4 regions of the Variovorax sp. SPNA7 genome follow, and region 1 is predicted to be linked to each of the others. Evidence: predicted binding sites of a transcription regulator. Region 1 holds the regulator's gene; each other region holds the start of a gene.
The links. The regulator LexA, encoded in region 1, represses DNA repair genes until DNA is damaged. The targets are predictions, from matches to a motif close to ACTGTATNNNNATACAGT.
Positions count from the first base shown of each region.

Region 1 (3,344 bases):
GCAACGTAAGGGCGAGCAGCTGGCGGCGGTCCCAGCCTGCGACCGCTGCCGCCAGCAGCGGCGCGCCCAGGCACATCACGATCGCGGCGACCGTGATCAGCTGGCCCGCTGTCGCGACGGAGACAGAAAGCGAAGTGCTGATTTCATTGAGCGTGCCCGGCACCACCATCACGCCCGTGCCGATCACGAAATTGCCGGCCAGCAAGGCCCACAGTGCGCCGCGGGGCGCGGGCCGGCGGCTCATGGATTCACCGGCGAACCTGCAGCGCGCCGGGATTCACGATGTTGGTGGGATTGCCCTTGATGAAGCTCACGACATTGTCGAAAGCCTGGCCGAAATAGCTTTCGTAGCTGTCCTGCTCGACATAGCCGATGTGCGGCGTGCAGATGCAGTTCTCCAGCCGCAGCAGCGCATGGCCCTGCAGCGGCGGCTCGCTCTCGAACACGTCGACCGCCGCCAGTCCGGGCCGGCCGCGGTTGAGCGCAGCGAGCAGCGCATCGGCCTCGACCAGTTCGGCGCGGGAGGTGTTGACGAAGAGCGCCGTCGGCTTCATGCGCGAAAGATCCTCGAGCTTGACCAGGCCGGTGGTTTCCTCGTTGAGCCGCAGATGCACCGACAGCACGTCGGCCGCGGCGAAGAACTCGTGGCGGTTCTGCGCCACCTGGAAGCCGTCGGAGCGGGCCTTGGCGCAGCTTGCCTCGCGCCCCCAGATCACCACCTGCATGCCGAAGGCCTGCCCGTAGCGCGCCACCAGCTGGCCGATGCGGCCGTAGCCCCAGATGCAGAGCGTCTTGCCCTTGAGCACCGAGCCCAGCCCGAAATTCGGCGGCATGGAGGCCGACTTGAGCCCCGATTGCTGCCAGGCCCCGTGCTTCAGGTTGCTGATGTACTGCGGCAGGCGGCGCATGGCCGCCATGATCAGCGCCCAGGTCAGCTCGGCAGGCGCCTGGGGCGAGCCGGTGCCCTCGGCCACCGCCACGCCGCGCTCCGTGCACGCAGTGACGTCGATGTGGCCGCCGACGCGCCCGGTCTGCGAAATGAGCTTGAGCTTGGGAAGCTTTTCGATCAGCTGGCGAGAAATGTGGGTGCGCTCGCGGATCAGCACGATCACGTCGGCATCCTTCAGCCGAACCGAGAGCTGCCCGATGCCCTTGACCGTGTTGGTGTAGACCTTGGCTGCGTACGCGTCCAGCTTGGCGGCGCAGCGCAGCTTGCGCACGGCGTCCTGGTAATCGTCGAGGATCACAATGTTCATGGCGTGCCATTGTGCCTCGCAGCATTGGCATGACGCGCGTGTGAACGTTTGGATACCCACCCCGGGTAACGGTCACCGGGGGTTGCACGGGTTCAGTGCAGCTGGGTGGAGCGGGGCGCGGTGCTGATCGTTTCCATCGCCTCGAGTGCCGCCAGGCGGTCGAGCTCGGCGCAGACATCGGCCATGCGGCCCGAAATCACCATTCGGTTGGTGCTGCGTTTGTCGCCTTGGTGGCCGTCGACCACGCGAATGACGCGCAGCGGCCGCACCGGTGCCGGCGCTGTGCTGGTAGCTGCCGCCTGGGCGCGGGCCGTGCAGGCCGGCCGGACCGCGACGTAGCGCAACCCGGCGGAGGTGCTGCCGGTGTCTCGGCGAGCCGGACGGCGTGCCGGCAGCAGCCGGCTTGCAAGCGATTGCAGCGGCATCCACAAATCAGCGATGGCGAGGAGGGCGATTCCCATGTGAACTCCAAAAAAGTCTGAGGTTGAACACAGGCAGGATTTCTTTGAATGGACGCAACAGGGTGATGGCGACAAAGCGCCATACGCCCGCCACCTGTTGCGGCCGGATGGGGTGCAGGCTGCGCGGCCTACATCAGCATGGTGTTGCGGATCAGGCCCACCGCCAGCCCTTCGATCTCGAAGGGCTCGCCGGGCTGGACCACGATGGTTGGGTAGTCGGGGTTTTCGGCGTGCAGCTCGATGACCTGCTTGTTGCGCTTGAGGCGCTTGACCGTGACTTCGTCGCCCAGCCGGGCCACCACGATCTGGCCGTTGCGCGCCTCCTTGGTGGCCTGGACCGCGAGCAGGTCGCCGTCCATGATGCCGGCGTCGCGCATCGACATGCCGCGCACCTTGAGCAGGTAGTCGGGCTGGCGCTGGAACAGCGTGTTCTCGACGTAGTAGGTCTGGTCGACATGTTCCTGCGCGAGGATGGGCGAGCCCGCCGCCACGCGGCCGATGAGGGGCAGCGCGAGTTGCGACATGCCGGGCAGCGAGAGGGAGAACTGGCCGCCTTCACGGTGGCGCGACTCGTTGAGCGAACGCAGCGCGTCGCCCTTGAGCCGGATGCCGCGCGAAGTGCCGCTGACAAGTTCGATCACGCCCTTGCGGGCCAGGGCCTGCAGGTGCTCCTCGGCGGCATTGGCCGACTTGAACCCGAGCTCATTGGCGATTTCGGCCCGCGTGGGCGGCGCGCCGGTACGGGCGATGGCGCTCTGGATCAAGTCCAGGATCTGCTGCTGGCGGGCGGTAAGCTTCACGGCGAACTGCATATGTGGTTCCTTGCGGCACTGGCTGAATATCCAGTACCTGTATTTTTAACCAGTTTTTAAAAGTTGGCAACCCATGGTTAATTCCCTTTCGCCCAGCCTGCGGCGCGTCGTGGTCCTGGGCACTGGCGGCACCATCGCAGGCCGGGCCGCGAGCGGCGCCGACAACATCGGCTACACCGCTGGAGAGGTGGGTGTGGCGGACCTGCTCGGCGGCATCGACGCGCCCGCAGGCGTGGCGCTTGTCGCGGAGCAGGTGGCGCAGCTCGACAGCAAGGACATGGCTTTCGACGTCTGGCTGCAGCTCGCCGGGCGCTGCGCCTCCTGGCTGGCCGAGGCCGACGTGGCGGGCGTGGTGATCACGCACGGCACCGACACCATCGAGGAAACGGCGTTCTTCCTCCAGGCGGTGCTTGCGCCCGGCAAGCCCGTGGTGCTGACCTGCGCCATGCGCCCGGCCAGTTCGCTCTCGCCCGATGGTCCGCAGAACCTGCGCGATGCGATCGCCGTCGCGGCCACGCCGGCGGCGCATGGCGTGACGGTGGTCTGCGCGGGTGCCATCCACGGCGCGCTGGATGTGCAGAAGGTGCACACCTATCGCCCCGACGCGTTTTCATCGGGCGATGCAGGGCCGGTCGGCTACGTGGAAGAGGGCGCGGTGCGGCGCCTGCGCGACTGGCCGCAGGCGGTGGGCGGGGCCTCGAAGATTCCTGAAGCGAAGGCAGGGGCGGCGGTGCGCTGGCCGCGCGTGGAGATCGTCACCAGCCATGCAGGCGCAAGCGGCGCGCTCGTCGATCTGCTGCTGCAGGAGCGCGCAT
Region 1 covers NZ_CP138513.1:3,209,767-3,213,110, reverse strand. The annotation lists gene RZE77_RS15070 (MFS transporter) at 1-244, opposite strand, end outside; gene RZE77_RS15065 (D-2-hydroxyacid dehydrogenase family protein) at 249-1,256, opposite strand; gene RZE77_RS15060 (hypothetical protein) at 1,349-1,717, opposite strand; gene lexA (transcriptional repressor LexA) at 1,846-2,529, opposite strand; gene RZE77_RS15050 (asparaginase) at 2,603-3,344, shown strand, end outside.

Region 2 (3,344 bases), 2.6 Mb from region 1:
GACCTGCAAGAGGCGCTGGCCGCGCACTACGCGAAGAGCAACACGCCCGAACAGTTCGTGAAGGTGCTGCCGCCCACGGAAGACGGCAAGCTCGACGCGCTGGCGCTCAACGACACCAACAATCTCGAAATTCGCGTGTTCCCGAACGAGGACCATCGCCACGCCGTGGTGATTGCGCGCCTCGACAACCTGGGCAAGGGCGCGAGCGGCGCCGCGGTGCAGAACCTGAAACTGATGCTGGCGCTCTGAGCGCCCGCTGCTGAGCCGTTCTTGGCAGGCCGGGGCCGCGCGCCCGGCCGTCAGTCTTCGTCGAAATCGCTGCGGAGCACCTTGGCCACCACCGCGCCCGAAAAGCCGCGCGCCAGCAGGAAGCGCGTTTGCTTGGCGCGCTCCTTCGCATCGGCGGGCGGTGCGTCGAAACGGCGGCGCCACAGGGCCGTGGCGCGCTCCACTTCGGTGTCCTGCAGGCTGGCCACGGCCTGTGCAATGGCCTCGGGCGCGATGCCCTTGGACTGCAGCTCCTGCCGCACCCGCAGCGCGCCCGAGCGGGCGGCGCGCTGGTTCAGCACCGAAGCCACCACGCGCGGCTCGCTGATGAAGTCCTTGGCGGCCAGCTCGTCGAGCGCACGGGCCAGCTCGCCGGGTGCTTCTTCGTGCTTTGCCAGCTTGCGCTCCAGTTCCGCGCGCGAATGCTCGCGCTGGCTCAGGAGCCGCAGTGCGCGGCCTTTGAGGGAAGGGGCGCCGAAAGCCATGCGCTGCCTTCGCGCGTGCTCGCCGGCTTACTCGCCCTTGTCGGCTTTGTCGGCCTTGGCCGCCTTGGCGGGCTTCTCGGCCTTTTCCGTGGCGGGAGCGCTGGCATCGGCCGCCAGCAGCGGAATGCCCAGCGACTCGCGCACCTTGTTCTCGATCTCGCGCGACAGCCCGGGGTTCTCGCGCAGGAACTCGCGGGCGTTGTCGCGGCCCTGGCCGATCTTTTCGCCGTTGTAGGCGTACCAGGCGCCCGACTTGTCGAGGATCTTGGCATTCACGCCCATGTCGATGATCTCGCCTTCGCGGCTGATGCCCTCGCCGAACAGGATGTCGAACTCGGCCGTCTTGAACGGAGGCGACACCTTGTTCTTCACCACCTTGACCTTGGTTTCGTTGCCGATGGCCTCGTCGCCCTTCTTGATGGTGCCGATGCGGCGGATGTCCAGCCGCACCGAGGCGTAGAACTTCAGCGCATTGCCGCCGGTGGTGGTTTCGGGCGAGCCGAACATCACGCCGATCTTCATGCGGATCTGGTTGATGAAGATGACCATGCAGTTGGTCTTCTTGATGGTGGCGGTGAGCTTGCGCAGCGCCTGGCTCATCAGGCGGGCCTGCAGGCCGGGCAGCGAGTCGCCCATTTCGCCTTCGATTTCGGCCTTGGGCGTGAGGGCGGCGACCGAGTCGACCACGATCAGGTCGACGGCGCCCGAGCGCACCAGCGAATCGACGATTTCAAGGGCCTGCTCGCCGGTGTCGGGCTGGCTGATGAGCAGGTCGGACAGGTTCACGCCGAGCTTCTGGGCGTACTGCACGTCGAGCGCATGCTCGGCATCGACGAAGGCGCAGGTGCCGGCCTGCTTCTGCATCTCGGCGATGACCTGCAGCGTGAGCGTGGTCTTGCCCGAGGATTCAGGGCCGTAGATCTCGATGACGCGGCCGCGCGGCAGGCCGCCGACGCCCAGCGCGATGTCCAGGCCGAGCGAACCGGTGGAGACCACCTGGACGTCTTCGAGCGCCTCGCCCTCGCCAAGCCGCATGATCGTGCCCTTGCCGAACTGCTTTTCGATCTGGGCCAGCGCGGCCTGCAGCGCCTTGGCCTTTTCGCTGCCTGCGACCGAGATGCTGGTGCCTTTGACGAGTGCGTCCATGAAGAAATCTCCTTGAAAATCAACGGTTTGTGTGTGACTGCGGTCCATCTGCTTTTAATCACAGGCTGGATGCTTGAACAGTAGTGTAGAGGCTCGTTGGTTTGAGTAAACCCATTTTTTGGTCAGTTTGCTTTACCATCTAGCCGATGGCCGAAACCGCTTTTCCGACCGACCCGGACGCCTGGCGGCAGACCCACCTGGGCCGCCTGCTGGGCCACGCGATGCGTCGCTTCGACGAGCGCGTGCTCGAACTCATGGCGCACGACGTCGACGTGCCGCTGGCGCTGTCGAACCTTGCCGCGCGCGCGCAGGTGAGCGCCGCGCATATCCACATCACGCGGCACCTGGCGCGCGAGGGCTCGCGCCTGACCGAACTGGCCGGGCGCGCCGGCATGACCAAGCAGGCGATGGGTGCGCTGGTGGACCAGTGCGAGGCCTGGGGCCTGGTCACGCGCGGACCCGATCCGCTCGACGCACGGGCGCGGCGCGTGCTCTTCACGGCCGACGGCCTGGCCTGGCTGGACGCCTTCCGCAGCGCGGTGACGCAGGCCGAGCGCGAGTTCCGCGCCAGCGTGGGCAACGACGTCGCCACCGTGGTAACCATCGGACTCGAAGCCTACACAGCGGGCTAGACTCGGCGAAGAGACAGATGTGAACGCGGCGCCGGAGCGGCGCCCGAACCGGCCGGAGGTGGCTCATGCGGATTCTGATTGCCGAAGACGACCAGGTGCTGGCCGATGCCCTGCTGCGCAGCCTGCGCACCTCGGGCGCGGCGGTCGACCACGTGGCGAACGGATCGCAGGCCGACACCGCGCTCATGACGCACAGCGAGTTCGACCTGCTGATCCTCGACCTGGGGCTGCCCAACCTGCATGGCATCGAGATCTTGAAGCGGCTGCGCGCGCGCGGCTCGCAGCTGCCGGTGCTGGTGCTCACCGCGGCCGACAGCGTGGAGGAACGCGTCAAGGGCCTGGACCACGGCGCCGACGACTACATGGCCAAGCCCTTCAGCCTGCAGGAGCTCGAGGCGCGCGTGCGGGCGCTCACGCGGCGCGGCATGGGCGCCACCAGCAACACGATCCGGCACGGCCCGCTGGTGTACGACCAGGCCGGCCGCGTGGCCACCATCGACGGCAAGATGGTCGAGCTCTCGGCGCGCGAACTGGGCCTGCTGGAGGTGCTGCTGCAGCGCGCCGGCCGCCTGGTCAGCAAGGACCAGCTGGTGGAGCGCCTGTGCGAATGGGGCGAGGAAGTGAGCCTGAACGCGATCGAGGTCTACATCCACCGCCTGCGCAAGAAGATCGAGAAGGGGCCGGTGCGCATTGCAACGGTCCGCGGCCTCGGCTATTGCCTCGAGAAGATTCCTTGACGCGCCGCCACGCGTAGTGCCCGAAGACCCCCGGGGGCCACTGCCTTGAAACTCTTCCAGCGCGCGCAGCGCTCCCT
Region 2 covers NZ_CP138513.1:5,775,261-5,778,604, forward strand. The annotation lists gene argC (N-acetyl-gamma-glutamyl-phosphate reductase) at 1-249, shown strand, start outside; gene recX (recombination regulator RecX) at 300-752, opposite strand; gene recA (recombinase RecA) at 780-1,898, opposite strand; gene RZE77_RS27135 (MarR family winged helix-turn-helix transcriptional regulator) at 2,045-2,530, shown strand; gene RZE77_RS27140 (response regulator) at 2,596-3,267, shown strand; gene RZE77_RS27145 (sensor histidine kinase) at 3,313-3,344, shown strand, end outside.
Region 2: recA (recombinase RecA) is a predicted target of LexA. The motif match lies at 1,963-1,980, and genes of this name have one in related genera.

Region 3 (3,344 bases), 2.8 Mb from region 1:
CATCAAGTAACCGATGAGCGCACCGGTCGCCATCGTCGCTGCGATGCACGAGGAGCTGAGCGCGCTCCTCGCGCAGATGCCGGACGAGCAGCGCGTGCGCGCCGCGGGGCGCGACTTCTGGGTCGGCCACCTGCGCGGCCAGCCGGTGGTGGCCGTGCTGTCGCGCATCGGCAAGGTCGCGGCGGCGGTCACGGCCACGGTGCTGCTCGAGCGCTTCGGCGTGCGCGCGATCGTGTTCACGGGCGTCGCGGGCGGGCTCGCGCCGGGCGTGGAGGTCGGCGACGTGGTGGTCGCAACGCAGTTGCTGCAGCACGACCTCGATGCCTCGCCGATCTTCCCGAAGTACGAAGTGCCGCTCATGGGCCTTTCACGCTTCGCGGCCGATGCCTCGATGGGCGATGCGCTGGCCGCCGTGGCCGAAGCCGCGCTGCGCGACCCTGTGGCGCTGGTGGGGCAGGCGGCCGCCGATGAATTCGGCCTCCGGTCGCCGAAGGTGCACCGCGGCCTGCTGGTGAGCGGCGACCGCTTCGTCTCGGCGGCCGCCGAGAGCGATGCCTTGCGGCGCAGCCTGCCCGATGCGCTCGCGGTCGAGATGGAAGGCGCGGCGGTGGCGCAGGTGTGCCACGACTACGGCGTGCCGTTCGCGGCCATGCGCACCATCTCGGACCGGGCCGACGACGCCGCGCATGGCGACTTCGCGCGCTTCGTCGCCGAGGTGGCGAGCCGCTACAGCCTGGCGTTGGTCGATGCGTGGCTGGCCACGCTGCCTGCGAGCGGAATGCCGGCCGCTACTTGAGCCAGCCGCGCCGGCGGAAGTACCACATCGGCACCAGCGCGCTCGCCGCCATCAGCGCCAGCGCATAGGGATAGCCGAGCGACCAGTCGAGCTCGGGCATGAACTTGAAGTTCATGCCGTAGATGCTCGCGATCAGCGTGGGCGGCAGCAGCGCCACGCTGGCCACCGAGAAGATCTTGATGGTCTTGTTCTGGTTGATGTTGATGAAACCGACGGTCGCATCCATCAGGAAGTTGATCTTGTCGAACAGGAAGGCCGTGTGGTTGTCCAGCGATTCGATGTCGCGCAGGATCTGCCGCGCCTCCTCGAACTGCTCGGCATTGAGCATGCGGCTGCGCATCATGAAGCTCACGGCGCGGCGCGTGTCCATCACGTTGCGGCGGATGCGGCCGTTCAAGTCTTCCTGGCGCGCGATGGCGCCCAGCACCTCGCCGGCCAGCTCGTCGCTGACGTTGCCTTCGAGCACCTTCTTGCCCGCGATCTCGAGTTCGTCGTAGATGTTCTCGAGCGTGTCGGCCGAGTATTCGGCGTCGGCGTCGAACAGCTTGAGCAGCACTTCCTTGGCATCTTCGATGAGGCCCGGTGCGCGGCGCGCACGCATGCGCAGCAGCCGGAACACCGGCACGTCCTCGTCGTGGATCGAGAACAGCACGCCGCGGCTGCGAAGCTCGGTGTTGTGCTGGTTCAGGATGAAGGCCACGCGCACCGACCGCGGGTCTTCGTCGTCGTCGATCAGGAAGTCGGAGCGGATGTGCAGCTCGCCGTTGTCTTCTTCATAGAAGCGGGCCGACTCCTCGATGTCCTCGTCCATCGCGTCTTCGGGAATCGAGAGGCCGTAGTACTGCTTGATCCAACGCTTTTCCTCGAGCGTGGGCGATTCGAGGTCGACCCAGATCGGCTGGAACTTGGAAAGCTCCTCCAGCGCCTCGATCTCTTCCTGGACAAGGCGGCCGTTGGCGAGCGTAAAGATATTGAGCATGGGCTCACTCCCGTGAAATGGCTGAGGCGATGGGGCGAGGGGAGGGGTGCTTTCAATCCCCGGGCCCTGGTGTCAGCGATCGAGGCGCGTCAGGACGCGGGAGTTGAAAGCTGCCGAGACGGTGCGGTTTCCATGATGCGGTCTCCAGTTGCAGCGAGCGGCGATTATGTCATCGGCCATGTGACGGCAGGCCCATCGATCTGGATGGACATACAGTAAAGTCGCGGGCATGCAGACCGCTGCGCTCCCCGCTTTTTCCGCCACCGGCACCACCGGCGCCACCCAGGCCGAGCGCCTGGCCGCGGCGCTCTCCGCGCTCAACGACGAGCAGCGCGCCGCCGTCGAACACGGCGTCGGCACGCTGACCGGGCGCGACGAGCGGCCGCTGCTGGTGATCGCCGGCGCGGGCTCGGGCAAGACCAGCACGCTGGCGCACCGGGTGGCGCACCTCATCGCCGGCGGCGTCGATCCGCAGCGCCTGCTGCTTCTGACCTTCTCGCGCCGCGCGGCGCAGGAAATGGAGCGCCGCGCGGGCCAGGTGCTGGCGCGCGTGCTCGGGCTCAAGTCCGACAAGCCGCCCGCGCTGCCCTGGGCCGGCACTTTCCACGGCATCGGCGCGCGCCTGCTGCGCGAGTACGCCGCGCACATCGGCCTGAACGACCACTTCACGATCCACGACCGCGGCGACGCCGAGGACCTGCTGGGCCTGGTGCGCCACGAGCTCGGCCTGTCGTCGAGCGTGAACCGCTTTCCGCGCAAGGGCACTTGCCTCTCGATCTATTCGCGCTGCGTCAACACGCGCGCCCCGCTGGCCGACGTGCTGGCCGAGGCCTTTCCGTGGTGCGCCGAGTGGGAAGCCGAACTCAAGCGCCTGTTCGGCGCCTACGTCGAGGCCAAGCAGCAGCAGAACGTGCTCGACTACGACGACCTGCTGCTCTACTGGGCCGGCATGGTGGCCGAGCCCGCGCTGGCGGCGCTGGTCGGCGCGCGCTTCGACCACGTGCTGGTCGACGAGTACCAGGACACCAACCTGCTGCAGGCCTCGATCCTGCAGGCGCTCAAGCCCGATGGCCGCGGCGTGACGGTGGTGGGGGACGATGCGCAGTCGATCTACTCGTTTCGCGGCGCAACCGTGCGTAACATCCTCGACTTTCCGTCGCAGTTCTCGCAGGCTGCGCGCGTGGTCACGCTGGAGCGCAACTACCGTTCGACCCAGCCGATTCTCGATGTCTCGAACCGGGTCATTGCGCAGGCGGCCGAGCGGCATGCCAAGACGCTCTGGACCGACAAGCCCTCGGCCGGCCGGCCGCAGCTGGTGCTGGTGCCCGACGAGGCGCAGCAGGCCGTCTGGGTGGCCGACAAGGTGCTGGCGCACCGCGAGGGCGGCCTCGCGCTCAAGTCGCAGGCGGTGCTGTTCCGCGCCGCCACGCACAGCGCGCCGCTCGAACTCGAACTGGCGCGCCGCAACATTCCATTCGTGAAATATGGTGGCCTCAAGTTTCTCGAGGCCTCGCATGTGAAGGACCTGCTCGCGGTGCTGCGCTTCGCCGAGAACCCGCGTGGCCACAT
Region 3 covers NZ_CP138513.1:452,183-455,526, forward strand. The annotation lists gene RZE77_RS02035 (ABC transporter substrate-binding protein) at 1-10, shown strand, start outside; gene RZE77_RS02040 (5'-methylthioadenosine/adenosylhomocysteine nucleosidase) at 14-796, shown strand; gene corA (magnesium/cobalt transporter CorA) at 789-1,775, opposite strand; gene RZE77_RS02050 (ATP-dependent helicase) at 2,005-3,344, shown strand, end outside.
Region 3: RZE77_RS02050 (ATP-dependent helicase) is a predicted target of LexA. The motif match lies at 1,975-1,992, and genes of this name have one in related genera.

Region 4 (3,344 bases), 1.4 Mb from region 1:
GGCTCGATTTGCCGCAGCCCGAAACACCCATCACGACCAGCCATAGCCCGTTCATACATACCCTTCTTGATGAAATCGCGGAGATATTCTCCGCGCATCGGCGGAACTTGAATCCGCTTCCTCATGATTCAGCGCTTTTTCGCCGCCCGGGCAGGCACTACCCCCGCGACCGACCCTAGAACAGGCTGCCCTGCCCCGCTGCGCCAGGTGGCCGGAACGCGCCGAGGTCGAGTGCAATGCGCTCGCGGTTGAAGCCGATGCGGTTCGCCGCCTTCTCGAAGCGCTGGCGGATCAGGTCGGCCCAGAGGCCGGAGCCCTTCATGCGCGTGGCGAAGTCGGCGTCGTAGTCCTTGCCGCCGCGCATCTCGTGGATGCGCGCCATGATGCGGTCCGCGCGCTGCGGGTAGTGCAGCTCGAGCCATTGCTTGAAGAGCGGCGCCACCTCCCAGGGCAGCCGGATCACCGTGTAGAAGGCGTTGCGCGCACCGGCGGCCCAGGCGGCTTCGAGCACCTGTTCCATGTCTTCGTTGACGAAGGGAATCTGCGGCGCCACGCTCACGCCCACCGGCACGCCCGCCTCGGCCAGCGTGCGTATGGTGCGCAGCCGCCGGTGCGGCGCGGCGGCGCGCGGCTCCAGCTTGCGGGCCAGCTCGCCGTCGAGCGTGGTCACGGTGATGTACACCGCGGCCAGGTGCTCGGCGGCCATGGGCGCGATCAGGTCGAGGTCGCGCTCCACCGCGCTCGACTTCGTGACAAGCGCAAACGGATGCCGCGTTTCCTGCAGCAGCTCGATCACCGAACGGGTGAGCCGCAGTTCGCGCTCGATGGGCTGGTAGCAGTCGGTGGCGGTGCCGATCGCGATGTGGCTGGGCCGGTAGCTCCTGCGGCCGAGCTCGGCACGCAGCACCTCGACGATGTTGCGCTTGGCGATGAGCTTGGTCTCGAAGTCGAGCCCCGGCGAGAGATTGAGATAGCTGTGCGTGGGCCGTGCAAAGCAGTAGATGCAGCCATGCTCGCAGCCGCGGTAGGGGTTGAGCGAACGGTCGAAGGAAATATCGGGCGAGTCGTTTTCGTTGAGCACCGACTTCACGTCCTCGAAGCGCACTTCGGTGGCGAGCGGCGGCAGTTCCTCGGCTTCGGCCGCGCCTTCTTCGAGCGTGCCCCAGCCGTCGTCGAAGGCATTGCGCTCGTCGCGCGAAAAGCGGTGCGCGAGGTGCGTGGCCGCGCCGCGGCCCTTGATGGCATGGAGGGGGATCCGGGCGGCCGGCATGGCAGGTCCTTTCTCTCGAATACTGTATGTTTACACAGTATTCCAAAGCTTTTCCGCAGGCAAGCTGATTTTTAATTTCTCTCTTGACAGAAATTTCTAAAATCCTAGACTTCGAGGCATGGAACTCACCGACATCCAACGCAAGTTCGTTCTCCACTGGGGAGAAATGGGCTCCATGTGGGGCGTCAACCGCACGGTCTCGCAGATCCATGCGCTGCTGTTCGCGCATGGCAAGCCCATGCATGCGGAAGAGCTCTCCGACACGCTGGGCGTGGCCCGCTCCAACGTGAGCAACAGCCTGAAGGAACTGCAGGCCTGGAACCTCGTGCGCGTGACGCACATCCTGGGCGACCGGCGCGACTATTTCGAAACCAGCGTCGACGTCTGGGAGCTGTTCCGCACCGTGGTGCGCGAGCGCAAGGAGCGCGAGTTCGACCCGACCATCCGCGTGCTGCGCGAGATCGTCTCCAGCCCCGACTTCCAGAAGGAGCCCGCCGATGCGCAGGACCGCATCCGCTCCACCATGGACCTCATGAGCAAGCTCGCCACCTGGGCCGACGAAATGCTGCGGCTCTCTCCCGGCACGCTCGACAAGGTGCTGACGCTCGGGGCCAGCGTGCAGAAGTTCGTTCGCGGCGATGCGCCGCCGGCGCCAACTCCCGCGGCACCCAGGAAGGACGGCGATGACCCCGATGCCCACCACGCCAGCCTGCCGATGATCTGAGCCGCTCTTTTTTTGCCCCATCATTTCTGTTTTGACAGAAACAACGAAAACAAACCTCATGCCCGCCCTCGCCGCCTACCCGCTGACCGTCTACTTCGATGCCACCTGCGCCTTGTGCACGGCAGAAATGAACGCAATGAAGAGGCGCGATGCCGCGGCCCGCCTGAACCTCGTCGACTGCTCGCCCGCCGGCTTCGATGCCGGCCCGGCTCCGCGCGAGGCGCTGATGACCGCCATCCACGCCGTCGACGCCGGGGGGCAGCTGTTCGTGGGCGTTCCCGCCATCCGCGCCTGCCGCGATGCGGTCGGGCTGCCGAGCGGCAGCTTCCTGCTCGACCTGCCGCTGCTCGCGCCGCTGGCCGACCGCGCCTATGCGGTGCTCGCGCGCAACCGCTACCGGCTGCCGCGCTGGCTGGTGGCCCTGCTCGCGGGCAAGGCTGCGCGCTCATCCCGCACCTGCGCCGGCGGCAATTGCCGGATCTGAAAAAAAGGAGCTCTCGTGACCAAGGTCTTCCAGCCCGATTTCCGTCCCTCCGATGCCCGGACTGCGCCTCCGGCATCCGCGGCGCCCAAAGCCTCCATCACCAAGGCCGACACGCAGGACTATTTCACCGAGGTGGCCGACGACTACCGCGCATGGAGCCCCAGCTACAACATGCACTTCGGCTTCTGGCGGCTCGGGCTGAATCCGCTGCGGCGCGAAGGCATGCTGGTGGAAATGAACCGCGCCGTCGGCCGCGCGCTCAAGCTCGACCAGCCCCGGCCGGCGCACGAAAGCGCGCAGCGCCGCTGCGTCGTCGACCTCGGCTGCGGCGCCGGCGCCACCGCGCGCACGCTGGTGGGCGACGATCCGTCGCTGTTTGCCGTCACGGTCACCAACGTGGCCGTGCAGAACAGCATCGCCCTGCGGCTCGATGCCGGTGCCGGCGTGGCCGACCGCATGGCGCACATCGAAGCCGACTACACGCGCACCGGCCTGCCCACCGCACAGGCCGATGGCGCCTGGGCCGTGGAAAGCGCCTGCTACGCGAGCGGCACGGCCAAGGCCGATTTCGTGCGCGAGGCGGCCCGGCTGCTGAAGCCCGGCGCGCGGCTCGCGGTGATCGACGGCTTCCTGCTGCGCGAGAAGCCCGGCCGCAGCGCCGGCTGGCTGCACCGCCTGTGGGCCGACAGCTGGGCCGTGCCCACGCTGGCGGTGCGGGACGATTTCGTCGCCGCGCTGCGCGACCACGGCTTCGACGACATCGAGGTGCGGTCGCTGCGCTGGCGCGTGGCGCCCAGTGCGCTGCACATCCCGGTGCTGGCCACGCGCTTCGCGCTGGCCGAACTCTGGAAGGCGCGCGGGCGGCT
Region 4 covers NZ_CP138513.1:1,810,824-1,814,167, reverse strand. The annotation lists gene RZE77_RS08355 (gluconokinase) at 1-55, opposite strand, end outside; gene RZE77_RS08350 (PA0069 family radical SAM protein) at 176-1,270, opposite strand; gene RZE77_RS08345 (GbsR/MarR family transcriptional regulator) at 1,389-1,994, shown strand; gene RZE77_RS08340 (thiol-disulfide oxidoreductase DCC family protein) at 2,053-2,478, shown strand; gene RZE77_RS08335 (SAM-dependent methyltransferase) at 2,494-3,344, shown strand, end outside.
Region 4: RZE77_RS08350 (PA0069 family radical SAM protein) is a predicted target of LexA. The motif match lies at 1,292-1,309, and genes of this name have one in related genera.